DNA from 3 places in the Marinobacter sp. UBA2688 genome. Region 2 is predicted to be linked to each of the others. Evidence: predicted binding sites of a transcription regulator. Region 2 holds the regulator's gene; each other region holds the start of a gene.
What was found. The regulator FliA, encoded in region 2, starts transcription of late flagellar genes. The targets are predictions, from matches to a motif close to CTAAAGTTTNNNNNNNNNNNGCCGNTAA.

Region 1 (10,027 bases), on a different contig from region 2:
GCGCCCAGGTCGGCACGAATGCCACTGATGGTTTCCAATGCCGCATCCACAACTGCGAGTGCGCTGGTTGCGCCGTCAACGGTGCTTATATCGATACCTGCCACTTCTTCAGGCGTAGAGCCGGCGGCGGTATTCTGTGCACTGTTCAGGACGCTGCCTGCGGCCAGGGTGGCGTCAGACGTCGCGGCGAAGCTAACGGACGAGTCCAGCGTCAACTCACCGGCAATCCGTGTGGCATTAGCGCCACCACTTGTCAGTTCGATGGCGCTCGGGTCGCCGCTACCCTGTACCGCCAACTGTTGAGAGCCGGCAGCGGTAAAGTCTTCGATAGTGATGTCTTTACCCTGTTCCTGAATCAGCGTGATACTGCCGTCGTTAGCAACTTCCGCGGTAATGCCGGTCTTACCAGACGCGGCGTTCACCTCACGTGCAATCGCTGAGAGGTCGTTTGCATCGGTGATCTGCGCGGAAATGGTCGCTGAGCTGCTCCCATTGGAAAGGGTGAGCGACACGGTTTGAGGCACGGCGATTGGCGTGGTAGCGGTGTTGCTCAGGGTCGCCGATGTTCTTGCCGTCGCGTTCACACCCGTCGTGGCACCGATGTCGTTGATGGCTGCGGCGATGTCTTCTGCCGTGTCACCTGCTGTAATGGGCACCACCTGGCTGTCCAACGAGCTGGAAATGGTGAGATTCTGCGTGGCGATCGTGTTTTGTGCGGGTAACGTCGCATTCGCTGCGGTTGTTGAACCGGTGCCCTGGTTCAGGGTTGCGTTGGCCGCGTCGAGCGTGTTGTTGGCCAGGTCGGCGGTTCGGGCGCCTTCGATGGAAACGGCGATGCTCTGGTTTTCATTGGCGCCAGCCTGGAATTTTTGGGCCTGGAAGGTGCCGTCCAGGAGTTTCAGCCCGTTGAACTCGGTGGTAGTGGCAATGCGCTCCAGCTCGCCTTTTAGCTGGTTTACTTCGGACTGCAGGGCCTTCCTGTCAGATGCGGAGTTCGTTGCGTTGGCGGATTGTACCGCCAGTTCCCGAATGCGCTGCAGGATGTTCCCGGATTCGCCCAGCGCGCCTTCAGCAGTCTGAGCCAGAGAAATACCGTCGTTGGCGTTTCGAATGGCCTGGTTGAGGCCTTTGATCTGCGATGTGAATCGCTCAGAGATGGCAAGCCCGGCAGCGTCGTCCTTGGCGGAGTTGATGCGCAGGCCGGATGACAGCCGCTGCAGGGCAACGTTGGAGTCTTCCTGTGAAGTGTTCAGGTTTCGCTGAGCATTCAGCGACGCGATATTGGTGTTGATGATCTGAGGCATAACATTTCTCCCTGCTCAGAGATGCCGGTAACCCGGTGCCCGATCAAAATGGACGCCTTGCCGGCGGAAGTTCATTTAATTGCCGTTTTGCAGGGAGGTAAGCGAAGGTTGTGCCAGTTTCGGAGTTTTGTTTTTAAGATATTGATTAGTATTGGTTTTATTGGTCGTTTTGATGTTTGGGGCATGAATCCAATCGTCAGCATATAGCGGTATAAGGAAGACTATTGCCGCTTTTACATTCCCTTACAAAATACCGTTAATTTTTTCTAAAGGTACGGACGGGGGCGCCGTTAAGCGCAATAACAGGGAGGCGCTCCCAAACTGAAAATGGGCGCCATTCCTTTTCCATGAAATAACGACATATGTCGAAGGAGAAGCAATATGGCTCTCGGTATTAACACTAACGTTGCGTCACTGTCAGCTCAGAACCAGCTGAACAAATCCCAGGAGCTTTCTAACCAAGCTCTGGAGCGTCTGTCTTCCGGCCTGCGTATCAACTCCGCCAAGGACGATGCTGCTGGCCTTGCAATTTCGACCCGTTTTCAGTCCCAGATCTCTGGTCTGAACGTTGCGCAGCGTAACGCCAACGACGGTATTTCTCTGGCTCAGACTGCTGAAGGTGCTCTGGAAGAAACCACCAACATCCTGCAGCGTATCCGTGAGCTGTCTGTTCAGTCGGCCAACTCTACCAACTCTTCTTCTGACCGCTCTGCACTTCAGGGCGAAGTAAACCAGCTGAAGCAAGAGCTTGACCGTATTGCCGGTACTACCCAGTTCAACGGCCTCAACCTTCTGGATGGCAGCTTCACTGCTCAGTCATTCCAGGTTGGTGCCAACGCTAACCAGACCATCTCAGTATCCGTGACCGGTGCTCGTGGTGCCGACCTTGGTAACAACACCGTATCCGGTGAAAGTGATACCACTGTCAGCCAGGGCACAGGTTCTGTTGCGGTAGCTGCGGCTGATGTGGCAACGGTTGCCAACAACACCATTGCTACACAGAACATCACCGTTTCTGGAACTGAAGGCTCTGAGGTCATTGGTATTACCCAAGGCGATACTGCAGAAGCGATTGCAGCTGCTGTTAACGCTGAAACCGGCACGACTGGTGTAACGGCCACCGCATCGACCACGGCAACCCTCGCTGGTCTGTCTGACGATGGTACGGTTTCCTTCACGCTTGGTAGTGGTGGCGATACAGCGACCATCTCCGCAGCGGTAACTACCACTGACCTGGGTGCGCTGGCCAAAGCGATCAACGATACCTCAGGCACCACTGGTGTTACGGCTGAAGCAAACGGTGGCGAAATCACACTGACCCAGGCTGATGGTAAAGACATCCGTCTGCAGGACTTTGCCAACTCAGGTAACGCTACCGGTACCGCCACGCTGCAGGGCAGTGGTGATCCAAGTGCGGTTACTTTGACCGCTGGCAGCACTGACAGCACGATTGCTTCTGGTTCTGTTGAGTTCGCTTCATCCGGCGCGTTCTCAGTCAGTTCCTCGGTTGCGGAAACCGCTGGTAGCATTCTGAACGTTGCAGCAGACACCGTGGTTGGTTCTAACCTCCAGTCAGTGTCTTCTATCGACATCGGTACTGTTGCAGGCGCTAACAGCGCAATCGAGATTGCAGATGCGGCTCTTGAGCAGATCAGTGGTATCCGCGCCGACCTGGGTGCTGCCCAGAACCGGTTTGAATCCACAATCGCCAACCTGAGCACAACTGCCGAAAACCTGTCGGCCGCTAACAGCCGGATTCTGGATGCAGACTTCGCATCTGAAACTGCTAAGCTGTCCAAGGCGCAGGTTCTCCAGCAGGCTGGTATCTCTGTACTGGCGCAGGCGAATGCCCGCCCGCAGCAGGTTCTGTCCCTCCTGCAGTAACAGGGGCATAACGGCAAGGCCGGGGTCTTTGGGCCCCGGTTTACTGCTGTATGAGGATAGCGAGGTGAGCTATGAATGGCGTTAACCTGAATGGCCCGGATTTGAAGCTGATTCGTTCCAGCGAGCAAGCTCCGGCTCGGGCAATTTCGTCATCTCAGGCCGAAGGCAGGAATGCCTCCGCCCTGACTGCACCTTCATCACCTGGTCTTGCTGAGCGTTCGGAGTTGTTGTCCGGGGCTCAGGAACTTTCGAAAGCTGAGAGGCTCGAAAGGCGCAGTGAGGCACAGAAAGAGAAATTGGATGATGCCGTGTCTCAACTGAACGATTTCGTTCAGACGGTCCAGAGGGATTTGCAGTTTGAAGTGGATAACGAGCGGGGACAGACGATCGTCAAGGTCGTCGATCAGTCCACCCAAGAGGTTATTCGGCAAATTCCGGATGAAGTTGCGTTGAGGTTGGCAGAAAACTTGCAGCAGGATGAACCGCTGACGTTATTCAACACGAAGGTCTAGAGTTTGCCGCTCTTGGCCTGACGTTGAAAACGGTTGTTCAGCACCGCCGCACCCGAAAGGGGCCGGCGGTGTTTTGCTTACATGTGGTTACAAAATTGGTCGGTAGAAAAGGCAAAGTTTTGCCGCTTCAGGCCGATATATGGAATAGCATTGGAAATTGCCCTCCTGAGGAGGCACATACTATGGCAAATATATCATCGTTGGGTATCGGGTCTGGTGTTCTGACCTCCGAGTTGGTCGATCAGTTGGTGCAAGCGGAACGGGCACCGACGGAAAATCGTTTGGCTCAGAAAACCGAGCGCACCCAGGCGCTGATTTCTGCCTATGGCACGCTTCGCAGTGCAGTAACAGAGCTGCGCCTTCCAATGCGGCAATTGAGTGCTCCAGATAATCTCAAAGCCTTTTCTGCAACGTCGTCCAACGAAGACGTTGCTGTGTCTGTGGACAGCTCCAAGGCTAACCGCGGTACTTACAGTGTCGATGTGACAAGTCTCGCCAGCGCTCAGGCGCTCGCGTCGCGTGATGTATTCGCGGATCGCGACAAGACCAGTGTTGGCCAGGGAACAATGACGCTTTCTGTTGGTGACAACACCACCAATATTGTTATAGACAGCAGTAACGACACGTTGCAGGGCCTGGCAAACGCAATCAACGATTCTGATGCAGGGGTTTCAGCGGGCGTAATCGATACCGGTAGTGGTTTCCAGCTCGTGCTATCGGCAGACGAAACCGGTACGGCAAACGCCGTTAGTATTTCCGTATCGGGCGACAGCGCCGGCACGGATACCGATGCCCAGGGGCTTTCCCGTTTTGCGTTTAACACATCAATGGATGCGGGCGCCGGTCTCAATGAGACAATCGCCGCGTCGGACGCCGTGATGAGTATCAATGGCGTAGAGGTTACCCGTTCTACCAATAGTTTTGAGAACGTCATTGATGGTTTGACATTTGATCTGACTGCCACTGGTACGTCCACGGTTAAGGTTGAACAGGATCTCGGAGCGGTAGCAGACCGTGTCCAGGGCTTTGTCGAGAAATTTAATGGCCTGCAGGAAACCATTGATGCGCTGGCAGGATTCAATGCAGAGAGCGGTAGCGGAAGCCTTCTGACTGGCGATAGCGTTATTCGGGGTATTCAGAACCAACTCCGCCAAGTGCTGACCCGCGTTGTTCCCGGGCTTGAAGACGCAAGTGTCCGAAGTCTGGCGGATGTGGGTATTACCACAAATTTCGAGACTGGCTCTCTGGAATTTGACCGCGAAGAGTTCATGGCGCAGTTAAAGGCTAATCCGGACGATGTCACGGCCTTGTTTGCCGAACAGGGCAGGGCTACCGACAGCCAGGTAGAGTTTGTTCGCAGTGGTGTAAACACCGAACCTGGAACCTATGATATCAACGTGACCCAGGCTGCGACCCAAGGCACGCTTGCCGGGAATGCCGCAGCCACTTTTCCCGTTACTATTGACGGAACAAATGATGAGTTTTCACTGCTGGTTAATGGTGATACCTCCGTTAACCTTCAGCTTACACAGCAGACTTACAACAGTGCACAGGATCTGGTTGACGAGATTCAGGCTCAGCTTAATAGCAACAACGCGCTGAACGCGTCAGATGGGTCCGTTCAGGTGAGCCTGGGGGCTGGGGGTGAGCTGGTTTTCTCTTCCTCCACCTACGGCAGCGAGTCTTCGGTCACCTTGTCGTCCGCTGAAAGCGCGGCTACGTTTGGATTGGATGCCGCCACAAGCACGGATGGCCTCGATGTTGCGGGTACCATTGACGGAAGAACAGCTGAAGGCGAAGGGCAAACACTGTTTCTGGGCGAAAACAGCGGTGCTGCGTCTGGGCTCCAGGTACAAATATTGGGCGATCAGACTGGAAGTCGAGGCTCGATACAATTTATTGAAGGTGTTGGCGAACGTACGGTTGATCTGATCACCAACTTTGTCGGTGCCGATGGTGCAATTGATACCAGAACCGAGAGCCTGAACCGCGATCTGGAGCGAATTCAGGAAAATCAGATTCGGCTGGAAGAGAGAATTACAGCCTATCGAGAGCGCTTGGTGAGTCAATTCACAGCTGCGGATTCATTGATCTCGCAACTGAACAGTACACAGGACTTTGTGAGCCAGCAGCTTGCTGCGCTGGCACCACAGAATAATCGCAATAACAATTGATGTTTATTGCACGAAAAGCGAATAAAGAGGTCACTTATGAACGGTTTACAGGCTTACCAGCGCGTAAACGCCCAAACCAGCATTACGGATGCCGATCCTCACAAGCTGATCCAGCTTCTTTACAACGGAGCGTTGGAACGCATTAACATGGCCAAAGCCAGGATGCAGGCGAAGGATTTTGAGGGCAAAGGCCGATTGATTTCCAAAGCGATTGAAATCATCGGTGGCCTCCGTGGCTTTCTGGATTTCGAGAAGGGTGGCGATCTGGCCGTGCGCCTGGAATCGCTTTATGACTACATGGAGCGGACCCTTTTTGAAGCGAATGCCAAGAATGACGTCGCTAAGCTTGATGAAGTCGCGGACCTTCTGCGCTCAATCAAAGACGGCTGGGATGGCATCCGCGAAGAGGCTACCTCCAAGCAACAGCAGGCTGTCTGAATACGACGTTCTGGTGTGAATACCGTGCATTCTATCCAAGATGCCACCTGGTGCCCTGCCGGGGGCATCCGCGGCCAGTAACGAGGTCGCCCTCTTGCCCCAATAGCCATTCCCCCCGCTGTCCCGTACAATACGCCCCTTATTTTTAATACATCCATTCTGTTCAGTCTGGAGCAAGGGCATGTCTGATATTAAAAAGGTGGTTCTGGCGTATTCCGGTGGCCTGGATACCTCGGTAATCGTTCGCTGGTTGCAGGATACCTATGAGTGTGAGGTGGTGACGTTCACCGCCGACATCGGCCAGGGCGAGGAAGTTGAGCCGGCGCGTGAGAAAGCGAAAGCGCTCGGCGTGAAGGAAATCTACATTGAGGACCTGCGCGAGGAATTCGTTCGTGACTACGTGTTCCCGATGTTCCGCGCCAACACCATCTACGAAGGGGAGTACCTGCTGGGTACCTCCATCGCACGCCCGCTGATCTCCCGTCGTTTGATTGAGATTGCCAACGAAACCGGTGCGGACGCGATTTCCCACGGCGCTACCGGCAAGGGCAATGATCAGGTTCGTTTCGAGTTAGGTGCCTACGCGCTGAAGCCAGGTGTGAAGGTGATTGCACCCTGGCGTGAGTGGGATCTGAATTCCCGTGAGAAGCTGCTGGCTTATTGCGACGAGCGCAACATTCCGGTGGAGAAGAAGAAGGGCAAGAGCCCATACTCCATGGATGCCAACTTGCTGCATATCTCTTATGAAGGCATCAACCTGGAGGATCCCTGGGCGGAAGCCGAGGAAGATATGTGGCGCTGGAGTGTGTCTCCGGAAGCAGCGCCCGACACGCCTTCCTATATCGAAGTGACCTATGAGAAAGGCGATATCGTGGCGATTGATGGCCAGGCCATGAAGCCTCACGAGGTGCTTGAACACCTGAACAAGGTCGCCGGCGAGAACGGGATTGGTCGTCTGGACATTGTTGAGAACCGTTATGTGGGTATGAAATCCCGCGGTTGTTACGAAACTCCGGGCGGCACCATCATGCTGCGCGCCCACCGTGCGATTGAGTCCATCACCCTGGACCGCGAAGTGGCGCACCTGAAGGACAGCATCATGCCGCGTTATGCGGAGGTGATTTACAACGGTTACTGGTGGTCCCCTGAGCGGGAAGCGCTGCAGGCGCTGATCGATCAGACCCAGACTTATGTAAACGGTACCGTGCGCCTGAAGCTCTACAAGGGCAACGTGGATGTGGTTGGGCGTAAGTCTGACGATTCGCTGTTCGATGAGAAGATTGCGACCTTCGAGGAAGACCAGGGCGCCTACGATCAGAAGGATGCTGAAGGCTTTATCAAGCTGAATGCGCTTCGGTTGAGGATTGCGGCTGGCAAGGGTCGCAAGCTTTAAGTGGCCTCCCGTGACGCCCGGAACTCTCCGGGCGTCTTCCCCGTCTCTGCTTTGAACTTTCGGTGAAACGACGTTGTTTCGCTGTACCCCAGCCTCAACGCTATCTCCGGAATGCCCAGTTCGCTGTTCGTCAGAAAATCTTCCGCCATTGCCTGTCTTACCTCGTCCAGCAACTGCTGATACGAAACACCTTCCTGGCTAAGTTTTCTCTGCAGCGTTCGGCTGGTCATGCCCAGATGGTCTGCGACCATGTCCTGGCGGGTGATGCCGTGCATCAACTGTTTGCGAATGCTGTGTTTAACCCGGTTGGTGAGGGCTGTGTCGGTTTCCAGCGTGGCCAGTTGGCTGAGGGCGTGGGCTTCAAGGGTTTTTCGCAGCAGTGGGTCAGGCTGGCGTAGGGGAGTGCCCAGCAGGTCTTTGTGCAGAACAATGGCATCTTCGTTGGAACGAAAACGTACCGGGCAGCCCCAGCGTTCCGTGTAGGCGCTCTCCAACTCCGGCCCGGGGGAAGGGTGTTCGAGGTGTACTTCCACTGGCGAGGCGGCGTTGTTGTCGGCCAGCCAGCGGGCGTAGTTGATCCAGGAGGCGAAGACGTTGTCCACCATCTGGGGGCGAACGACCGGGTCGGTGTAGTTGCAGGCCCAGATCAGTTTGATGTGATCGCCGCTACCCGCAATTTGCGTCGTTCCCATGTCGCCGACCAGTTTCTCGAACGGGGCTATACGAGCTACTGCTTCTCCCAGCGTGGCGGAGCTCATGGTGATATACCCGAGAACACTGTAGGACCCCGGTTGCACGAAGTCACCGGTTTCAAGGCCGAGGATGGGGTTATTGCTTTGTTCACAAAGCAGCCGTATGAATGCCTGGAACTGCTCGCCGTTTATACGCTCGTCGTCGGTCTGGAGAATCGACGCATCAAGCCCGGCGTTGCTGAACAGTGCTGAGGTATCCAGGCCTTGGGCATTGGCGGCGCGGACATATTGTCTTAGGGCTGCTACGGAGGCGGTTCCGAGGGTCTTCATGATTACGGCAACGTCTTGGGGTTATTGTTGCCATCAGTATAACGGAAGCAGAAAAGAAAAAAGCCAGCTAAGAAGCTGGCTTAAAAACAAGGAAAGAACGAAAGTGCCTGAAAAATTCGTTAATTCTGCGGACTTTCCCCATTTGGCGGCGGAGGTACTACTCGGCTCCTCCGCCATGGGGGATACTGCTTAAATCCACAATTTCAGAATAGGGTTTTCGCTCATGGAAGTCTGTTTGTGATGTGTGTCGCAGTGTTACGTAGCGTAATCCGACACTCTTCCTTCAGGCTTTCTCAAGCTCTGGCCTGGTCTCGGTAAACCGCCGGGTCTCATAGGCATCAACCAAGCCTTGAACTGCTGCACGCTCCATCTCCTGAACCGAGGGGGTGCCGTTTTGGGCATCCGCCCTGCAAAGCACCATGCCTGCCTCAACCGAGATGTAACCCGCCGTGGTCTTCAGAGCTTTGTGGTTAATGCCGTCGAATACGCGGCGAAAAGCTGTTGTGGAGCAATGATCGCTGTTTGGGAAGTGAGCGATAATCGCGTACTGGTTGTCGCCCACGCGGCACAGGGAGTCCATGGGCCGGATCAGGTGGCTCAGGCGGCGGGCGATGCCAACGGCCAGCTCACTCATCACCGAGGGAGCGTGCTTACGCTTGAGTTCCTGCCAGTTGCGAATGCCGCAGAGCACATAGGCAGAAGCACCGCCTCGGGATTCCGCCTGCCGCAGGCATTTGCCCAGCTTATTCCGGGCATAACGGTTGTTGCAGAGGCCCGTTTCAAGATCAATGATGTTGCTGCTTTCCAGTTCGCGGTTGTTCTCGATCAACAGGGAATTGGCGCGCAGCAGGGTGTTCTGGCGGTCCGCCATGCGGTCGGCCGCGAAAATCCTTGGGATCAGCTGCTTGGTCATGTCCGATTTATAGATGAAATCGTCGACGCCCCGGTCGAATGCTTCTGACAGGGCCTCCACACTCTCCCGGGCGGTGAGCAGGATCACGTAGGTGTAGTGGTTGTTCTGCTCATCCTGCTGGCGGACCTGATCGGTCAGCTCCAGCCCGTCCATCTCCGGCATCAACCAGTCGGCAATCAACACACTGACTGGGCGTTGGTCAATAAACTCAAGCGCGGCAGGGGCATTGTTGGCGATTCGCACGTCGCGGTACCCTGCATTGCGGAGGGTTCGGCCCACCACCATACTGCTGAATTTGGCGTCGTCTACCACGAGGATGGGAAGATCAAGATTTGGCATTGTTAACTACTACTCACCAGTCCATTGTCAGATGCGGTGCCGGCCCGG
Region 2 (10,027 bases):
ACTGGGCCGGCAAACCATCCGGTACTTTACCCTGGTGCTGGAACAGATCGAACACACTGTGGGCAATGGTATCCGGGTCGTACCCGAACCAGCTGGTCAATGATCCGTGAGGGTCCAGGTCGACCACCAGAACGCGCTTGCCGCTCTCGGCCAAGAGGCCACCCAGGGCGACAACCGATGTGGTTTTGCCCACACCGCCTTTTTGATTGGCTACTGCCCAGATGCGCACGCTGTGCACTCCATATCCGTCACCAAATTCATTGCCAACCTCGTCACCACACTGATTCTCCAGAAATGCCCGTTCCGGAAACGTCGCACGCATACCGAGTTATCGGCCACGATCCGCTCAACTTGAAAACAATCCGGCAAGCGCTTGCCGGGATCTAAAGATGTACAGACGTTAATACAGATATTGTGCCAACTCGCCTATAGGCACCTTCCGCCATGACTCCGCAACGTGATGATCAGAAAGGTGTCATCGCATCGCGCCACGGATACTGGCGTCGCGGGAGATCAGCAGGACCACGCGTCGATTGCGACGGCGGCCTTCCTCGGTATCGTTGCGGGCCACCGGTTGGTGCTCACCGTAACCGACAGCGGCCAGCCGTTCGGCCTCAACACCCTCCATCGACAACATGCGCACAACTGCCGCTGATCGCGCAGCGGACAGCTCCCAGTTGGAGGGGAAGGCACTGGTGTTTATCGGGCGGTTATCCGTGAAGCCCTCAACCCGGATGGCGTTATCCCGGTTGCGGAGTACAGCAGCGATTCTCTCCACCACGTCGAAGGCATCGTAATGGGGCTCGGCATCACCACTGCCGAAAAGCAGGCTGTTGCGAAGACTGAGCTCCAACCACTCGTCGCTGGTTTCCAGTGTAACCACACCCTGATTGATCAGTTCGTCAAACTCCAAAGCCAACTGGTCCGCCATGGCACGCAGCGCTTCGGTGCGCCCTTCTGCACTCATGGAGGGGTTTTGCGGAGCTTCGGTCACCGGCGGGTTAATCACATCCTCGGCCGCCTGCGGCGTCGAACGTCGGGGCTGATCACCCACTTCGATAGGCTGAAAGGAGCGCTGGGGGGCATTGAAGACGCCAGTCAGAGTTTCAGAGAGCACCTTGTACTTGCCCTCGTTCACCGACGACACGGAATACATTACGACAAAGAACGCGAACAACAAGGTGATGAAGTCGGCGTAGGAAATCAGCCAGCGTTCCTTGTTGTGAAGATCGTCATCCTGCCGCCTGCGTCGTCTCATCAACTTACCCCTTTGCCAGGTGCCGGCACTACACCGGCACTACAGGAAGCCCCGCAGGCGCAGCTCGATGGATTTAGGGTTCTCGCCATCGGCAATGGCGATGATGCCGTCGATCATCATGTCTTCATAACGGGTGCGTTCCCGCAGAATCCCTCGCAACTTGTTGGCAACCGGGAAGAACAGCAGGTTCGCCAGAGCAACACCGTAGATGGTGGCCACGAACGCAGTGGCGATACCGCTGCCAAGTGACTGGGGGTCTTCGAGGTTGGTCATCACCTGAATAAGCCCCATCACCGCGCCAATGATGCCAATGGTCGGCGAATAGCCACCCATGGCCTCAAACACCCGGGCGGACTCCAGATCCCGCTGTTCACGGGACTCCAGGTCCACCTCCATAATGCTACGGATGGTTTCTGTCTCAGCGCCGTCCACCAGCAGTTGCAGCCCTTTACGGGCAAAGCGCTCAGATTCCTTCTCAGCCAACCCTTCCAGCCCCAGCAAACCCTGCTTACGGGCCTTGACGCTCCAGTCGATGACTTTGCCGATACCATCTTCCAGACTGATGTAGGGGGGAAAGAACACCCAGCGCACCTGGGAAAAGGCCCGCTTTAACAGCGGCCAGGAGGTCTGGAGAATAGTGGCTGCAAGCGTACCACCAATCACGATCAGCGCGGCCGGGCCATTGAACAGCGAGCTGATGGCGCCACCTTCCAGCAGGTTTCCACCGAGAATCGCCACAAAGGCAAGAATGACGCCCAGCAGGCTGAGAATATCCATCAGCTCACCCCATCCGCCAGGCGGGGACCAATGTCATCGAGCGCGAGGATTTCGTCAGACAACCCGGCCTTGGCCACGGCCATGGGCATACCGTAGATCACCGAGGTTTTTTCGTCCTGGGACCAGATATCGGAGCCTGACTGCTTCATCAGGCGACAGCCTTCCTTTCCATCCGAGCCCATACCCGTCAGGATCAGGCCCAGGGTCTTGCCGGGAAAACTCCTGGCCAGGGAGCCGAACGTCACATCCACACAGGGCTTGTAGTTAAGCCGGTCATCTCCGGGAAGAATCCTGACCCTGCCCTGGCCACCCCGGTTTTCAATCATCATCTGCTTGCCCCCGGGGGCCAGCAACGCAACGCCCGGCTTCAGCATTTCGCCGTCTTCAGCCTGGCGTACCTGAATCTGGCACAGCTTGTTCAGGCGCTCGGCAAACGCCGGGGTAAAACTGGCCGGCATATGCTGAACGAGTACCACAGGCGCGGGAAACCCGGCCGGTAACGCCATTAGTACACGTTGCAAGGCCACCGGGCCGCCGGTGGACGTGCCGATGGCAACCACACTGTAGTGTTTCGCAGGCCCGCGGCGAATCGAACGACGGGCCGGTGCTTCAGGCTCTGGGGCGCTGGGGCGAGAGGACCTGTCCGATACCGCCGGCCGCTCGGGCACGCTGCGCCTTGCCGGTGCAGGGCTACGGGGCGAAGGCGGCGGAGCGGTGGGAGGCGGCGCCGACGGTTTTGCACCAGGGCGACTGCCAGCGACATCCAGTACACGCTCAATGAGTATTTTTTGAAGCTGACTGGAATCCCGGGCAATTTCCTCAAAATTCTTGGGCAGGAAATCAACGGCACCTGCCTCAAGGGCATCCAGGGTCACCCGGGCACCCTCGTAGGTGAGGGAGGAGAACATCAATACCGGCGCCGGCTGTCGCTTCATGATCTCACGGACGGCGCTGATACCGTCCATGACGGGCATCTCGTAGTCCATGGTGATGACGTCAGGCCTCAGCTTTTCAGCCAGCTCGACACCTTCGCGCCCATTGGTGGCCACGCCAACCACCTTGATCTGACCGGAAGCGGTCAGGATTTCCGTCAGTCGCTTGCGGAAAAAACCTGAATCATCAACGACCAGGACAGAAACCGTCATCCATTTCTCCTAAACCTGGGCCCGCCGCAACGTTATTTGCCGTAGTTTTGCAGCAGGCTCGGAACATCAATAATGAGTGCAATACGACCGTCGCCAGTGATGGTCGCACCCGCCATACCCGGCGTTCCCTGAAGGGCCCGGCCCAGGGGCTTGATCACCACCTCTTCCTGCCCGATCAGCTGATCCACCACAAAACCGACGCGCCGCGTTCCCATCGCCACGATAACCACGTGGGCGTTTTCTGGTTCCGGCTGCCCAGCGGCGCCTTTGACCAGCCATCGCTTGATGTGGAACAACGGGAAGACTTTGTCTCGAACCACGATGCATTCACGGCCATCCACAATGTTCTTCTTGCTGAGGTCCAGATGGAAAATCTCGACCACGTTCACCAGTGGCAGCGCGAAGGATTGGTCGCCAAGCATGATCATCAGGGTAGGCATGATGGCCAGGGTCAGCGGCACCTTGATGACGATGCGAGACCCTTTGCCCAGCTCCGACTCGACGCTCAGCTGCCCGTTGAGCTGACTGATCTTGGTTTTCACCACGTCCATGCCAACGCCACGACCGGACACATCCGATATCTGATCCTTGGTGGAGAACCCGGCGGAGAAAATCAGGTTGTAGCACTCGGTGTTGGTCAGTCGGTCAGCGGCATCCTGTTCGTAGATGCCCTTTTCGACCGCTTTTCGGCGCAGTACATCCGGATCCATACCAGCACCGTCGTCTTCGATGGACAACAGGATGTGGTCGCCTTCCTGCTCAGCCGACAGCGTCACACGACCCTGACGAGGCTTGCCCGCCTTTTCACGAACATCGGGTGCCTCTATACCGTGATCAACCGAGTTGCGAACAAGATGGACCAGAGGATCGGACAGCGCCTCGACCAGGTTCTTGTCCAGGTCGGTCTCTTCGCCGTGCATCTCAAGGTTGATTTCTTTCTTCAGGCTGCGTGCCAGGTCGCGAACCACCCGCGGGAAGCGGCCAAATACTTTCTTGATGGGCTGCATCCGCGTTGCCATCACCGCTGACTGAAGATCGGTGGTCACCACGTCCAGGTTGGAGACGGCTTTGTGCATATGCTCGTCTTCACTCTGGGCGCCCAGACGCTGCAACCGGTTACGCACCAACACCAGTTCACCCACCATATTCATGATGTCGTCCAGGCGCTTGGTATCCACCCGCACCGAAGTTTCAGCCACTGGTGCATTCGCATCCCGTGCCGGCATCGCGGGCGTTACGCCTGCCTTGCCATTATCCGCAGGCGCTTTTTCGGGCTTACCAGTCGGTTGCGCGGGCTTGTCAGCCTTGGCACTGGGAGACGTGGCCGACGGCTGCTTTGCAGCAGGCCCAGGGGCCGGCTTGGCAGTTTCTGCCGTAGGGCTACCACCCTTGCCGTGCAGGTCATCCAGCAACTTTTCGAACTCGTCGTCCGAAATCAGGTCGTCGCCACCCTTGCTATCACTGGCCTCATCACTGGTAACCTTGTCGCCCGAGGCATCCTGGCTGTCAGGGGCTGCCTTGCCGGTTTCAGGCGGGCCTGAGAACTGGCCCTTGCCATGCAATTGGTCCAGCAGGGCCTCGAATTCATCATCGGAGATGTCGTCTCCGCTCCCTCCGTCACCGCCTGAAGATTCATTGCCGTCGTCACTGGAAACCGGAGCGCTGCTGGTCTTTTCCTCTTCCAGGGCATCCAGCAACCGCTCGAATTCGTCGTCGGTAATATCACCGCCATCGTCTCCAGAACTGGCTTCGTTGCTCTCGTTCTGTTCTTCGCGAGCGACCGCTGCGTTTGCTGGCGACGACTCCCCTGCCGGCTGCGCCAATGCGTCCAGAGCGGCAATCAGTTCCTCGGGAGCTGGCGTCGGTTCCTCGTGGTGGCGAACCTGTTCAAACATGGCATTGACGTGATCCAGGGCTTCCAGCACCACGTCCATCAGTTCCGAGTCTACCTTGCGCTTGTGGTTGCGCAGGATATCGAAGACGTTCTCCGCGGAATGACAGCAGTTCACCAGGGCATCGAGTTGCAGAAACCCAGCGCCGCCTTTTACGGTGTGAAAGCCTCGGAAGATGGCGTTGAGCAGATCGCTGTCGTCCGGGTTTTGTTCCAGGTCGACCAGTTGCTCCGACAGCTTTTCGAGTATCTCGCCTGCCTCAACAAGGAAGTCCTGCAGGATCTCTTCATCGGCATCAAGCGCCATGCGTTACCCTCTCTTACTCAGAAACCGAGACTGGACAGAAGATCATCAACATCGTCCTGTCCCGATACTACGTCTTCGCGTTCTTCGGCCTTGATCTGTGGACCAACACCCTGTTCCGCCGATATCTTTTCCCGCTCTTCCAGTTCATGCACGGTGCCGGTCATCTGGTCCACATGACTCGCCATCACTACCAGGCTCAACAGATGCTCTTCCACCTCTTTAACCAGAGTGGTGACCTTTTGGATCACCTGCCCAGTGAGGTCCTGGAAATCCTGGGCCAGAAGAATTTCCGACAAGTTGTCGTACATCGCCCCGGCATCGGTATTCAGGGTCACGAAAAACGTGTCGATACGGGCATAGAGCTCACGAAATTCAGCCGGCGCCATCTCGCGGCGACGCAGTTTCTGCCACTGGTCTCTCAGCTCGGCGGCCTCGTCGCGGAGGGCGCTGGCCTTGGGCATAGCCTCCTCAACCAGATCCATGGTCCGATTGGCCGCTTTACCGGTCATCTGAACCACGTACTCAAGGCGATCCGACGCATCGGTCATCTTCGACAGAGCTTCTGACTGTTCGGCGTTACGGGGATCGATCTGGAAATTGCGGATCGCCTCGTGGAGGCTGCGGGTCAAGCGGCCGACTTCCCGATACAGGCTCTGGTCCCTCACCTCGCTCAATTCATTGATCAGCGTCATCGCGCGGCCATAATCCCCGGCGTTAACCTGTTCAACCAACTCGGCCGCCTGGCTGCGGAGTTTCTCCGTGACCTCCGGGTCGAGCCCCTGTGGGTCTTTTTTTCTATTGCTCATGGGAGCCGTCCGACCTCTGAATTACTGGATGCGTTCGAAGATCTTCTCAATCTTCTCCTTGAGTACGGCTGCCGTGAAGGGCTTGACCACGTAGCCGTTCACACCGGCCTGCGCAGCAGCGACAATCTGGTCGCGCTTCGCCTCGGCGGTCACCATGAGCACAGGCAGGGTTTTCAGGCTGTCATCGGCACGGACTTCCTTGAGCAGATCGAGTCCGGACATCCCTGGCATATTCCAGTCGGTTACCAGAAAATCGTATTTGCCGCTCCTGAGCATAGGCAGTGCTGTATTGCCGTCGTCTGCTTCGTCAGTGTTGGTAAAACCGAGATCGCGAAGCAGGTTCTTAATGATCCGTCGCATTGTGGAGAAGTCATCCACAATCAGGATTTTCATGTTCTTGTCCAATGGGACCTCCAGTTAAAAACGCCCGGAATTCGTTTTTGGCTTCCGGCTCACAGTCTAGCAGGCCGGTAGTTTAACCGCTTATTGTGTGGCCTTTGAGCCGGTTGTAAAGCACCGGTTACCAAAAGGCTACAGTAAAGAATGCCTGGTAACGCCGTTCAATGGGACTGGCGGCCTGTTCAGCTCTGCCAACCAGTAAGACGCCCCCGCAGACGGAGCGCGGCCTGGCTGTGAATCTGGCTGACCCGGCTTTCACTGACACCCAACACAGCACCAATTTCCTTCAGGTTCAATTCTTCCTGATAGTAAAGGCTGAGCACCAGCTTTTCTCGCTCGGGCAGGTCACCAATCGCAGCTGCCAGGCTCTTCCGGAAGTTGTCAGACGCCAAGCCATCCAACGGGTTATCACTGTCCTCTGTTTCTTCTATCGGCAGCTCGCCGGATTCATTGAGCTCATCCAGGCTAAAAAGTCGGCCACTGTTAGCATCGCTCAGGGAGGAATAGTATTCGTCGAGGTCCAGCCCCAGCTCCTCGGCTACTTCCGAGTCTTGAGCTTCCCGACCCAGGCGGTCCTCGACAGCCTTGATGGCTTTGGCAATGCGGCGGGAGTTCCTGTGGACGGATCGAGGTACCCAGTCACCTTTGCGAATTTCATCTACCATGGCTCCGCGAATCCGGATCCCGGCGTATGTCTCAAAGGTAGCCCCCTTGTCGGAACTGTATCGCTGTGCAGCTTCCAACAAGCCAATCATGCCTGCCTGCATAAGGTCATCCAGTTGGACAGATGCCGGCAGCCGCGCCATGAGGTGAAGCGCTATTTTTTTGACCAGCGGGGCCTGCTCCTCAACGAGCTGGGAAGGTCCTCGTGTACCCGTCCGGTTGTAGGTTCCAAGTTCTTTCGCCAATGTCATGTATCCGGCTATTCAGTGACAGGATCAAAATCAGACTTCGACGAGCCGCTCCACAAAGAATTCCAGATGTCCCCGGGGCGATGATGGCAGCGGCCAGCTATCCACTTTCTCCGCGAGGCTCTTGATCGCCAACGATGCTTTTGCCCGCGGATAGGCATCCAGCACGGCACGCTGGCGCTGTACCGCTTTTTTTACGGCCTCGTCATACGGCACCATACCCACATATTGTAGTGCCACATCAAGAAAGCGCTCGGTAACCCGGGTCAGTTTTTCAAACAGATGGCGACCTTCCTGCTCATTCCTGACCTGATTGGCCAGTATACGGAAGCGGTTGGTGCCGTAATCCCGGTTCATAAGCTTTATAAGGGCGTAGGCATCGGTGATAGAGGTAGGTTCATCACAGACAACCAGTAATAGTTCCTGTGAGGCTCGGAGGAAACTGACCACCGATTCGGAAATACCCGCAGCGGTATCAACGATCAGCACATCGATCTGGTCACCCAGTTCGCTGAACGCGTTGATCAGGCCAGCGTGCTCCAGATTGGAAAGCTGGGTCATGCGTTGGGTACCTGAGGACGCGGGCACGATTTTGATGCCACCGGGGCCGTTGACCAACACATCCCGAAGGTCACATTCCCCGGCGATGACGTCCTGGATATTACGATTGGCGGTAATGCCAAGCAGAACGTCAATGTTGGCAAGGCCCAGGTCGGCATCGAGCAGCACCACCCGCCGTCCCATTTGTGCTAGGGCGATGCCAAGGTTCACTGATACGTTGCTCTTGCCAACGCCCCCTTTCCCGCCGGAAACGGCAATCACCTGTACCGGATGTGGTTTGCTCATACTGACTCTGATCTCTTGCCGCGTTTAACCGCAGGCTGTGTTGTTTTTAAACAGCGACTGCCTGTTGCTGCTGGAGTTTCTTCAGCCTCTCCACGGCCAACCGCACCAGCGGAATGGACTCAGCGTGGTGCAGGTCTTCCGGGATTTTCTGCCCGTCGGTGTAATACGCCACCGGCAATCCCGTTTCCATGACGAATCCCAGCGATTCACCCAGGGTCAGTGCTTCATCGATTTTGGTCATCACACAACCCGTAAGATTTGCCATCTTATAGCAATGCCAAACGGATTTCATGATGCGCGGCTGACTGGTTGCCGAAACCACCAGATGGGTTCGAATCCGATGGTGACTGCGAGCCAGCTCCATAAGCTGCTCCTCGTAGCCCTTGTCGGTGCTGGTCAGGCCAGCGGTATCAATCAACACCAGGTGCCGGTCCGACAGTTCGTCCAGTATGTCGTCCAGGGAATGGGTTTCGTCCACAACCCGAACCGGAACGTTCAGTATGCGCCCGAACACAAATAGTTGCTCATGGGCCGCGACCCGATAGCGATCGGTGGTGACCAGCGCCAGAGAGTCGGCGCCGTGGCGCAGCACATAGTGCGCGGCCAGCTTGCCGATGGTCGTCGTCTTGCCGGACCCGGTTGGGCCCACCAGGGCGTAGACACCGCCCTCATCCGCCCATTCAGTACGTGCGGTCTTCACACCGGCGGCCAGCATTTTCAGAGACTGCTTCCAGCCATCCTCAAGCCGGCCTGCGCGGTGGCGCCGGGACAGAGAGTTGGCGAGCTCCAGCCCGAGACCAAACTCCTGCAACCTCTCAGACAGCCTCTGCTGTACTGCGTTAACCGCTGTTTGTTCGGGTTCACCGCCATTCCGGGCACTGACCAGGTCACGGAGGGAACTGATCTCCGCACGCATTTGCGCCAGCTCTCCGGAATAGGCAGCGCTGGCAGCGGTAGGCTCTTCAACCACCATGTCATCGTCGGCCAGCGATTCTTTCGACAAGCCAGCGTGGCCGAAGCCCCCACCCGCAACCGCATTACCATAGGTCGCGCGCTTTTCCCGCACTTCCCGAATACGATCGCGAGAGCGGCCGAGTTCGTCCTCCAGGCGGCGATGCTGTTCCGCCTGCATTTCGGCTAGCCGTGAGCCATTGGTGGCTTCCCGCGCAGCGTCACCGAGGCGTTGGCGCGCCATGTTTTCGTCATAATCGAGCGCTGTCACAATTTCGACGCCACCATCCACACGACGATTGGAAAGGATTACGGCATCGGGACCCATCTGATCCCGCACCTGACGCAGTGCCTCTGCCATGCTTTGGGCAAAAAACCGCTTAACTTTCATAATGATGCTTCCTCCCCGGTCAGCGCTTTCCAGCGCCTTCCGCCTTTCCAGCCGCGGTCTTTACTGACCGACGGATGCGACAATAGTGATCTGTTTGTTATCCGGAATTTCCTGGTACGACAGTACATGCAGACGCTCTACTCCGTAGCTGGCAAATTTCGCCAGTACCGGGCGCAAGGGCCCTGAAACCAATAGAATCGCCGGCTTGCCCAACATCTCCTGGCGCTGAACGCTGTCCTGGAGCGACCGCTGAAGCTTCTCAACCATATTTGGCTCCAGCACCAGCCCGATGTCTTCCTGACCGCCGGATTGTTGACTCTGCTGCATGGACTTCAGCAATAACTG
Region 3 (10,027 bases), on a different contig from region 2:
TGGTTGGCCATTCCAAGACTGGTGAAATGGACAAGGTCGACGGGCCTTATTACTTCTTCAAGATGATCCAGAAAATTCGCCATGCACTGCCCCAATGGGTGCCGACGATTGGCATCGAGGGTGGGCGACTGAATATTGTGCCGGTGGATTTCGTGGTGAATGCGATGGATCACATCGCGCACCTGAAAGGCGAGGACGGTAACTGCTTCCACCTGGTGGATTCCGATCCGTACAAAGTGGGCGAGATCCTCAATATTTTCTCCGAAGCCGGTCACGCTCCCCGTATGGCGATGCGGATCGACTCGCGCATGTTCGGGTTTGTGCCGCCGTTTATCCGCCAGAGCCTGAAGAATCTGCCGCCCGTTAAGCGTCTGACCACCGCATTGCTGGACGATATGGGCATTCCGCCTTCGGTGTTGTCGTTCATCAACTACCCCACGCGGTTTGACGCCCGTGAGACGGAGCGGGTCCTCAAGGACACCGGTATCGAGGTGCCCCGCCTGGAGGGTTACGCTGCGGTGCTGTGGGACTTCTGGGAGCGCAACCTGGACCCCGACCTGTTCAAGGACCGCACCCTGCGTGGCACGGTGGAAGGAAAGGTCTGTGTAATCACCGGAGGTACCTCGGGCATCGGCCTGGCGACGGCAGAAAAACTGGCGGATGCCGGCGCTATCCTGGTGATTGGCGCGCGCAAGAAAGAACGCCTGATGGAAGTGGCTGCGGACTTGGAAGCCCGTGGCGGCAACGTTCATGCCTACCAATGTGACTTTGCCGACATGGATGACTGCGACCGGTTCGTGAAAACGGTGCTGGACAATCACGGCCATGTGGACGTGTTGGTCAATAATGCGGGCCGTTCCATTCGTCGCTCGCTGGCGCTCTCGTTCGACCGTTTCCACGATTTCGAGCGTACCATGCAGCTGAACTACTTCGGTTCCGTTCGCCTGATCATGGGTTTTGCACCGGCTATGTTGGAGCGTCGTCGCGGGCACGTGGTCAATATCTCGTCCATCGGTGTGTTGACCAACGCGCCCCGTTTCTCGGCCTATGTCGCGTCCAAGTCAGCGCTGGATACCTTCAGCCGTTGTGCGGCGGCGGAATGGTCGGATCGCAACGTGACCTTTACCACCATCAACATGCCGCTGGTAAAAACGCCGATGATCGCGCCTACCAAGATTTACGACTCGGTGCCTACACTGACGCCGGACGAAGCGGCGGAAATGGTGGCGGATGCCATTGTTTACCGTCCCAAGCGCATCGCCACGCGTCTCGGCATTTTCGCCCAGGTCATGCAGGCGCTGGCGCCGAAGATGGGCGAGATCGTGATGAACACGGGTTACCGCATGTTCCCGGACTCTCCGGCCGCTGCCGGCAGCCGTTCCGGCGAGAAGCCGAAGGTGTCCTCCGAGCAGGTGGCCTTTGCGGCGATCATGCGGGGTATTTACTGGTAGTATTGCCCTTGGAGATCAAAAAAACCCCGCTTCGCGCGGGGTTTTTTGTGGCTGTCTATCAAGGTGCCTCTTCTGTGTCGTCCGGTATGGGCGGCGGTGGGAAGCCACCGATTTCGCGCCAGCGGTTGACGATGCCACAGAACAGATCTGCGGTTTTCTCTGCGTCATAGGCGGCCGAGTGCGCTTCCTTGTTGCTGAACGGAATGCCCGCCAGCTTGCAGGCTTGCGCCAGTACGGTATGGCCGTAGGCCAGGCCAGCTAGCGTTGCCGTGTCGAAGGTGGAAAACGGATGAAACGGGTTGCGGCGGATGTCTGAACGCAGGGCAGCGGCGAACACAAAGTTGTGGTCGAAGGTTGCGTTGTGGCCAACGAGCACGGCTCGTTTGCAATCGTGGGCTTTGACCGCCTTGCGGATGGGCCCGAAAATCTCGCTCATGCCTTCTCGTTCCGGAACGGCTTCCCGCTCCGGGTTCCACGGGTCGATACCGGTGAAGTCCAGCGCAGACTGCTCCAGGTTGGCGCCCTCGAAGGGGTCGATCTGCTGAACGTGGGTTTCAGCCCGCTTCAACCAGCCGTCCTCATCCATTGTCAGTATGACCGCAGCGATCTCCAGCAGGGCGTCCTTCTCAGGATTGAAGCCGCCGGTTTCCACATCCACCACAACCGGCAGGAAACCACGGAAGCGGCGGGACATGGGATGCGGTTCTTTATGTTCTTCAGTCACTTAAACTCCTGGAGTCTCTGGCCAGGGTTGCCGGCCTGGTACACAAATGATTGATAAGGAACGATTAACAGGGAACGGTTGGTCGGCTGATGTTCAGACAAGCCGCCATCTCAGGCTTTCGCCGGCCTTCAAAGGCACGATGGTACCGTCAGCCAGGGGCAGTTCGTCGGGCATCTCCCAGGATTCTTTCACTAGCGTGATGGTATCGCTGTTTCTGGGCAGGCCATAGAAATCGGCGCCATTAAAGCTGGCAAAGGCCTCCAGTTTGTCCAGCACACCCAGGTCTTCGAAAATCTCCGCATACAGGGGCATGGCGCTGAACGCTGAATAGCAGCCGGCGCAGCCACAGGCGGTTTCTTTCTTGTCTTTCGAGTGCGGCGCAGAATCCGTTCCCAGGAAGAAGCGGCGGTCTCCGCTGACCACTGCATCCCTTAACGCCTGTTGGTGCCGGTTGCGTTTGAGGATGGGCAGACAATACAGGTGAGGGCGAATGCCGCCGACCAGCATGTGGTTGCGGTTGTACATCAGATGTTGCGGCGTGATGGTGGCACCCAGATTGTCACCGTCATGGTCACGCACGAATTCGGCTGAATCGGCGGTGGTGATGTGCTCCAGAACCACCCGCAAATCCGGAAACGCCTCCATGGTCGGCGCCAGTACGCGCTTGAGGAAGATCTTTTCCCGGTCGAAGATGTCGATCTCTGCGTCGGTGACTTCGCCGTGGACCAGCAACAGCATGCCGCAGTCACTCATGGCCTCCAGTACCGGATAAATGTTGCGGATGTCGGTCACACCGGATGCGGAGTTGGTGGTGGCGCCAGCCGGGTACAGTTTGGCGGCAATCACGCCCGCAGCCTTGGCATCCCTGATTTGCGCAGGCGTAGTGGTTTCTGTGAGGTACAGCGTCATCAGCGGGTCGAACCCGGTGTCGCCGGCTGCGGCCAGTATCCTGCTACGGTAAGCCATGGCCTGTTCGGCTTCCGTCACCGGTGGCGCCAGGTTTGGCATGATGATGGCGCGGCCAAAGCAACGGGCGGTGGCGGGTACGACGTCCTTGAGAATGTCGCCGTCCCGCACGTGGAGGTGCCAGTCGTCAGGACGGGTGATGATCAGTTGTTCGGTCATTTACGGTTCCGGGATCTGCTGGGGCCCGTCAAACGTGAACCCCTGAAAGAAAAAATCTGGCGAAATTATATCAGAAGCCGACAGCGATTGTTTTGGCGGGCGTCCTAAAGAAAGACTGACTTCGGCCGTTACGAGGGTAGTGAATCTTTTCTGACGGATGGATGGTATGGCACGAATTTCCGCCTTCCTGCGTGGTGCAGTGGTTTCCAGTGCGATTGGTGCACTGACGGCAGGCTCTGTTGCGGTGCAGGCCGCCACCTTTGGCGCGGGTATCGAGAACAGCCAGTGGTACCTGTCGGAGTCCGTATTCGAGTGTACTTTAGTGCATCAGGTTCCGGGCTACGGCCGTGCCGTATTCCGCCACAAGGCGGGTGAGTCGCTGTCCTTCTTTCTGGAGTCGGAAACGCCGCTCATGCGTCCTGGTCAGGCTCAGTTGGTGATGGAAGCGCCGTCATGGCGCCCGGGAACCGCCCCCCGTCCCCTTGGTCGGGTTAACGTGGACGACAGTCGTCGGCCGCTGATGCTCGAGTCACGCCTCGCCATGGTGCTTGTCCAGAGCCTGCTGGAGGGGATGGACCCAACGGTTACGCGTGAGTCCTGGTACGACGGCAGCCTGGTTCGGGTGAAAGTGTCCAACATTAACTTTGCGGGCCAGTTCTCTGGTTATCGAAGCTGCACCGCCGGCCTGTTGCCGGTCAACTACGATCAGATCAAGCGGTCCCGCATTTCCTTTGCGTCAGGCAGCACCAGCCTGTCTGAAGCTGACCGTCGGTTTCTCGACAACATTGTGATGTACATCCAGGCAGATTCCACGGTGGAAAGGGTGTTCGTGGATGGGCATACCGACAGCAGCGGTAGCCGTATCGACAATCGCGCGTTGTCCGAAGAGCGGGCCAATGCGGTGGCGGATTACCTGATCGGGCAGGGCATTGATGCTGATCTCGTGACCACCAGGGCCCATGCGGACCAATACCCGGTATCACGCCGCGCGGCAGACAACCGGCGCACCACAATTCGCCTTCAGCGGGAAGGCGAACGGCCGGACCTGCAGCAAGCCAATGGCTACGAGGCCGCAACGCCAAATACCTGACATTGCGCGCGGCAATCTCAGTGGATGGCGTTGAGCACCTCAAGGTGAGCGTTGACACTCTCGGCCAGCGCCCTCAAATGATAGCCACCCTCCAGGGTTGAGACAATACGGTCGTTGGCATGGTCGCTGGCCACGCTGGTGATCATTTCCGTCAACCAGCGGTAATCCTCTACTTCCAGGTTCAGCTCCGCCATCGGGTCCAGTCGGTGGCCGTCAAAGCCGGCGGAGACTAGCACCAGTTGCGGGCGGAAGTCCTGCAGCCGTTTCAGCCACGCTGCTTCCACGATCTTCCGGTACTCGTCTGCCGGAGTGCCTGCCTGGATGGGCGTATTGATGATGTTTTCCGCCTGGCGATGCACGTGGGAATGTGGGTAGAACGGATGCTGGAAACTGGAACACATCAGGATGCGTTCATCACCGCCCACGATATCCACCGTGCCGTTGCCCTGGTGTACGTCAAAATCAATAATCGCTACCCGCTCCAACTGGTGAAAGTTCAACGCCCGCATGGCGGCCAGCGCGATGTTGTTGTAGAAGCAGAAGCCCATGGATTTACTGCGTTCGGCATGGTGCCCGGGTGGCCTGGCGCACACAAACGCGTTGGTGAGCTGGCTGCTGAGCACCATATCGACCGCTTCAATGCTGGCGCCAGCGGCAAGTCGGGCGGCTCTCAGGGTGTCCGGCATCATGGCGGTATCGGGGTCGGTATACACCCGTCCCCTGGTGGGCTGCATCAGATCAAGTTGGTTCAGATAGCGTTCGGGGTGCACGGTCTGCAACTGGTCCCGGGTGGCTTCGTCAGGTCGCACCCAGTCGAGATCTTGCCCCAGGCCGGTGTCGGCCAGGTAACTGGTGATGGCTGCCAGTCGCTCGGGGCACTCAGGGTGCTCCGCCCCCATATTGTGTTTCATGCAGTCGTCGTGAGAGAAGAATCCCGTTGTCATACTGGTCCCGAACACTCTGGTTGTGCTTGTATTTTGTCCGATATTATCAGGGATAGACCGGGCTTTCTGCGTTTCTTTGGTCTTATGGCGGAGATAGCCGTTTTACATCGTCAGGCAAGCGCCTAAGATAAGGTGTACACACGCCCGGTCGACTCGAATCAAGGAGTGAAACTTGAGCACCCGTTATCTGGAAAGCCTTTTCAACCCGTCTTCTATTGTGGTGATCGGCGCCTCGGAACGGGCAGACAACCTCGGTGGCATGGTTCTGCGGAACCTACTCGGTGGTGGTTATCCCGGCCAGTTGATGGTGGTTAACCAGAACGATTACGACAACGTCCACGGCGTACCCTGCGTCAAGAAAGTATCCCGCATGGGGTTCAGCCCCGATCTGGCGATTATCTGTACCCCTCCGGATACCGTGCCGAAGATGATCAAGCGACTGGGCGAGGCAGGCGTCCGCACGGCTATTGTGATGACCGGCGGCATGTCCAGGAGCCACAGTAAAACCGGTCAGCCATTAATGTATTCGGTTCGCGATGCTGCGCGGGAGACCGGCATACGCGTGCTTGGCCCCAATACTATTGGGCTGATGGTGCCAGCCCGCAGCCTGAACGCCACCTACGCCCACATGGGCGCCATTCCCGGCAAGGTGGCGTTCGTGGGCCAGTCCGGCACCATCGCCAGTTCGGTAATCGACTGGGCGTTCGCCCGGGGTGTGGGTTTCTCATACTTCCTGACACTGGGCGATGGGATGGATATCGATCACGACGACCTGATTGATTATCTGGCCCAGGACAGCCAGACCCGAGCAATATTGCTGCACATTGAGAATATTCCCAATCCACGCCGCTTCATGTCCGCCGTACGTGTGGCTTCCCGCACCAAGCCGGTGATTGCCGTGAAAAGCGGCCGTGTGCCGGAATCGGAATGGTTCCCCCACGAGCTGCCCGCCGGGCTGACCCAGAGTGACCCCATATACGATGCTATGTTGCAGCGTGCCGGTGTGCTGCGAGTGGATGGGTTGGGGCAGATGTTTGATGCGCTGGAAACGCTGACACGAATGCGTCCCCTGCGGCGGGAAACACTGGCCATTATGGCCAACGGCGTTGGCCCTGGCGTACTGGCGGTAGACCGGTTGGCGTATCTGGGTGGTGAACTGGCAAAGCTGTCGGGCAAGTCGATTGATTCACTGGCGGAACTGCTGCCACCGTACTGGACCCGAAAGAATCCTATCGACCTCGGTTACGCCGCCTCACCGGAGCTCTACGCCAAAGCAATCAAGATTCTTGCCAAAGACCCGGAAGTGGCCAATGTTCTCGTGATGTACGCGCCCAGCCTGACCGAGGACAGCCTGCGGATTGCCGATGCGGTGGTGCAGGCTACCAAGGGCACGCGCTTGAACGTCTTCACCTGCTGGTTGGGGCAAAGTACGGTGCTGGATGCCCGCGATGAGTTTTATCGGGCGGGCTTACCGTCGTTCTTCAACCCTGAGAAGGCCGTTATGGCGTTCATGCAGCACGTGCGACACCAACGTGTGCAACGGTTGCTGACCGAAACGCCGGAGTCCTTTACCGACCACCTGGCCGACCATACCCAAACACGGCGTATCGTCGTGAATGCCATTCGCTCTGGTCGGGCGCATCTGTCCAACCAGGAAGCCCGCGACGTGATCCGGAATTACGGCATTAATGCCGTCGAGACCATGTATTGCGACGATATGGAGGAAGTGCTGGAGGTCTTCGCCGTGGAACGTCGTCCGGTGGACATCACGCTGATCCATGAACAGGCCTGTCATCCGCTTGTGGAGCTCAGCCCCGGACAGCGCCGTTACAAGGGCACGGTTCAGAAACTGAACAGTGAGGGGGCGATTATGGATTCCTGTCGCTTCCTGATGGACGAATACCAGAAACATTACCCTGACAGCGGTTTTCTGGGTTTTGCGGTGCAACGTTCCTACCAGCACGTCGGTGGCATCGAGTTCAGTGTGGGGATCACCCGGGACAAGTTGTTTGGGCCGCTGGTAGTCTGCGGCGCCTCGGGGGCGCATATCAACGTAATGACGGATCGACAGATTGCGTTGCCGCCGTTGAATATGGTGCTGGCCAGGGAGCTATTGCGGCGTACCTACATGTACAAGTTGCTGAAAGAACACAGCCTGAAGCCCGAGGAGGACATTCGCGCGGTCTCGGAAACCCTGGTGACTCTGTCCCAGATTGTGATCGATATTCCGGAGATTCGCGGGCTGGAGATCTCACCGCTGTTGTTCAACGACCAGGGCACGGTTGCGGTGAACGTGGCGATCGACCTGGCGGACAAGCCGGGGCGGCCGATTATCCAGCCGTACCCAAGGGAGCTGGAGGAGTGGATCGTGCTGCCGAAGTCCGGGCGCCGTGTCATCATTCGCCCGGTGCTGGCGGAAGACGAACCGGCGCACCGTGCGTTTCATGAACTCCAGTCCCCGGAGTCCATCCGTTACCGTTTTTTCCAGTACCGCAAGCACTTCTCCCGTGAAGACGTGGCCCAAATGGTGCAAATCGACTACGACCGGGAAATGGTCTTTATTGCCAATGCGCCAAGGGAGGACGGCGAGGGGGAGGAGACCCTGGGAACGGTGCGAACCTGGACCGATGCCGACAACCTGCGCTGTGAGTTCGCGGTGATGGTGCACGACAGGATGAAAGGCGAGGGACTGGGTGTGGCCCTGATGCAGAAGATGATCGACTATTGCCGTGCCAAGGGCACGGTGGAGATGGTGGGTGATGTGTTACCGGACAATCGTCCGATGCTGCAACTGGCTGAGCATCTGGGCTTCGAGATCCACTACAACACGGAAGAGGAAGTAATGGACCTGACGCTGGTACTGAACGAGCCGGAGAAGGATTGGCAGCGGGAACGCCTGGAACAGACGTCCCACTGAATATCCAGGTTCAGCTTTCTTCCACAATCGCGGAACGGTCTTCGCCGCCCAGGGCTTCCAGCAGGCCAGGAATCAGCCTGGCCAACTCCAGGGTCATCAGTGAAAATGCGGCGTCGAAGCGTGCTGCGGCGTCATCCGCATCCACATCGTCCAGCTTTTCCTGCAGGGTGTCGCCGAATTTCAGGCGACGGATGCCCAGTTCCTCGTCCAGCACGAATGACAGGTTGTCGTCCCAGGTGACAGACAGCTTGGTCACCTGCATGCCGGCGTCCAGATGACTGCGGATTTCATCACCCTGAAGATCCAGGCCTTTGCAGCGCACCACGCCACCGTCTTCGGATGTGTCTTTCAGTTCGCACTCGGTGCCCAGCTCGATGCTCACGGGTAGATCAATGGACTCGTTCAACCAGCCGGTGAAGGTGAAGGCGGGTGCCTGCTCCACGGCTGGCGGGCGAACGGGCAGGGAACCCAGGCTTTTGCGAAGTGTTGAGGCGAGATCTTCCGCCTGTTTGGAGGAGCCCGCGTCAACAACCAGTACACCGTCTGCCGGTGCCAGATAGGCGTAGCAGCGACGGTTCTTGGAAAATGCCCGGGGCAGCATTTCCAGCGTCACTTCTTCTTTCAGTTCGTCCTTTTCCTTGCGTCGCACCTTTCGGTGTTGTTCCGCTTCAATCATTTCAGCCTTCTCGTCCACCAGTTCCTTGATGACGGAGGCGGGCAGCAGCTTCTCTTCCTTGCGCAGGGCAATCAGGTGATAGCCGCCGGCGCTATGAACCAGCAGATCGCTGTGCTTACCCATGGGCGATACCCAGCCCTGGCGTGAGGTTTCCTGGGGACCACAGGGTTTGAAGGCGTCTTCCTGGAGTTTTTCTTCCAGGGCTTCGGCGGTTATTTCGAATGGCTTGGTAAAACGGAATACGCGGGCATTACGAAACCACATGGTCCGGATCCTTGTTGGTTATTCGATGATGGTGAGAGTCTGAAAAGGGTGGGGATGATACGGCCACGGGTCCGTGGCCGTAAAGTGACAATGCTGAAAACCTCATCTTGGGCAGTTAGAGATTCATAATCTCCACCATCACGGTCTTGATGATGAACCCCACCACGCCAGCACCGAGTATGGTGAACAAAATGATGGTGCCAAACCGCCCGGCCTGGGACTTTTTGGCCAGATCCCACACGATGAATCCCATCCAGACGATCAGGCCTGTGAGAAAGACCAGCATGGCGAGCTGGGAAAAAACGGCTTCACTCATTAATGTCTCCGGATTCAGTGAACGGTTTACGGCTTATCCCGTAGGAATACCCAGCTGTCCGCATCGGACTGCTCTTCGCTGAACCGGTAACCTTCCAGGTCAAAGCCTTTCAGGTCACTGGCCTGGGTGATGTTGTTCTGGATGGCGTAGCGACACATCAGGCCCCGGGCCTTTTTGGCGTAAAAACTGATCATCTTGTACTGGCCGTTTTTCCAGTCCTTGAACTGCGGTGTAACCAGGCGACCTTCAAGGTCCTTTTTGCGAACGCTCTTGAAGTATTCGTTAGAGGCCAGGTTTACCAGCACGCCATCATCAGCCTTCAACAAGCGGTTAAGCTCATCGGTGACCTTGCTGCCCCAGAATGCGTACAGATCCTTGCCCCGGCGGTTCTCGAACTTGGTGCCCATCTCCAGACGATAGGGTTGCATCAGGTCCAGCGGCTTGAGCACACCGTAGAGGCCGGACAGAATTCTCAGCCGCTTCTGGGCAATCTCGAATTCTTTCTCGCTGAAGCGTTCCG

Region 1: a site for FliA is predicted at 3,812-3,839, ahead of fliD (flagellar filament capping protein FliD). Genes of this name have one in related genera too.
Region 3: a site for FliA is predicted at 3,405-3,432, ahead of B3M52_RS08090 (flagellar protein MotY). Genes of this name have one in related genera too.

What each region holds. Positions count from the first base shown of each region.
Region 1 is NZ_DELU01000007.1:23,557-33,583, reverse strand. Features, by position in the region: gene B3M52_RS01535 (flagellin) at 1-1,304, opposite strand, end outside; gene B3M52_RS01530 (flagellin) at 1,686-3,188, shown strand; gene B3M52_RS01525 (flagellar protein FlaG) at 3,260-3,700, shown strand; gene fliD (flagellar filament capping protein FliD) at 3,883-5,874, shown strand; gene fliS (flagellar export chaperone FliS) at 5,911-6,312, shown strand; gene B3M52_RS01510 (argininosuccinate synthase) at 6,494-7,705, shown strand; gene B3M52_RS01505 (AraC family transcriptional regulator) at 7,702-8,727, opposite strand; gene B3M52_RS01500 (response regulator) at 9,011-9,979, opposite strand.
Region 2 is NZ_DELU01000021.1:49,264-59,290, reverse strand. Features, by position in the region: gene B3M52_RS09720 (ParA family protein) at 1-229, opposite strand, end outside; gene motD (flagellar motor protein MotD) at 476-1,258, opposite strand; gene B3M52_RS09710 (flagellar motor protein) at 1,298-2,035, opposite strand; gene B3M52_RS09705 (protein-glutamate methylesterase/protein-glutamine glutaminase) at 2,035-3,180, opposite strand; gene B3M52_RS09700 (chemotaxis protein CheA) at 3,213-5,378, opposite strand; gene B3M52_RS09695 (protein phosphatase CheZ) at 5,396-6,184, opposite strand; gene cheY (chemotaxis response regulator CheY) at 6,206-6,589, opposite strand; gene B3M52_RS09685 (RNA polymerase sigma factor FliA) at 6,766-7,497, opposite strand; gene B3M52_RS09680 (MinD/ParA family protein) at 7,528-8,340, opposite strand; gene flhF (flagellar biosynthesis protein FlhF) at 8,387-9,682, opposite strand; gene flhA (flagellar biosynthesis protein FlhA) at 9,743-10,027, opposite strand, start outside.
Region 3 is NZ_DELU01000013.1:141,853-151,879, forward strand. Features, by position in the region: gene B3M52_RS08075 (SDR family oxidoreductase) at 1-1,451, shown strand, start outside; gene rnt (ribonuclease T) at 1,510-2,145, opposite strand; gene pyrC (dihydroorotase) at 2,269-3,300, opposite strand; gene B3M52_RS08090 (flagellar protein MotY) at 3,467-4,390, shown strand; gene B3M52_RS08095 (histone deacetylase family protein) at 4,408-5,334, opposite strand; gene B3M52_RS08100 (GNAT family N-acetyltransferase) at 5,507-8,251, shown strand; gene rdgC (recombination-associated protein RdgC) at 8,262-9,191, opposite strand; gene B3M52_RS08110 (DUF2788 domain-containing protein) at 9,307-9,507, opposite strand; gene yaaA (peroxide stress protein YaaA) at 9,534-10,027, opposite strand, start outside.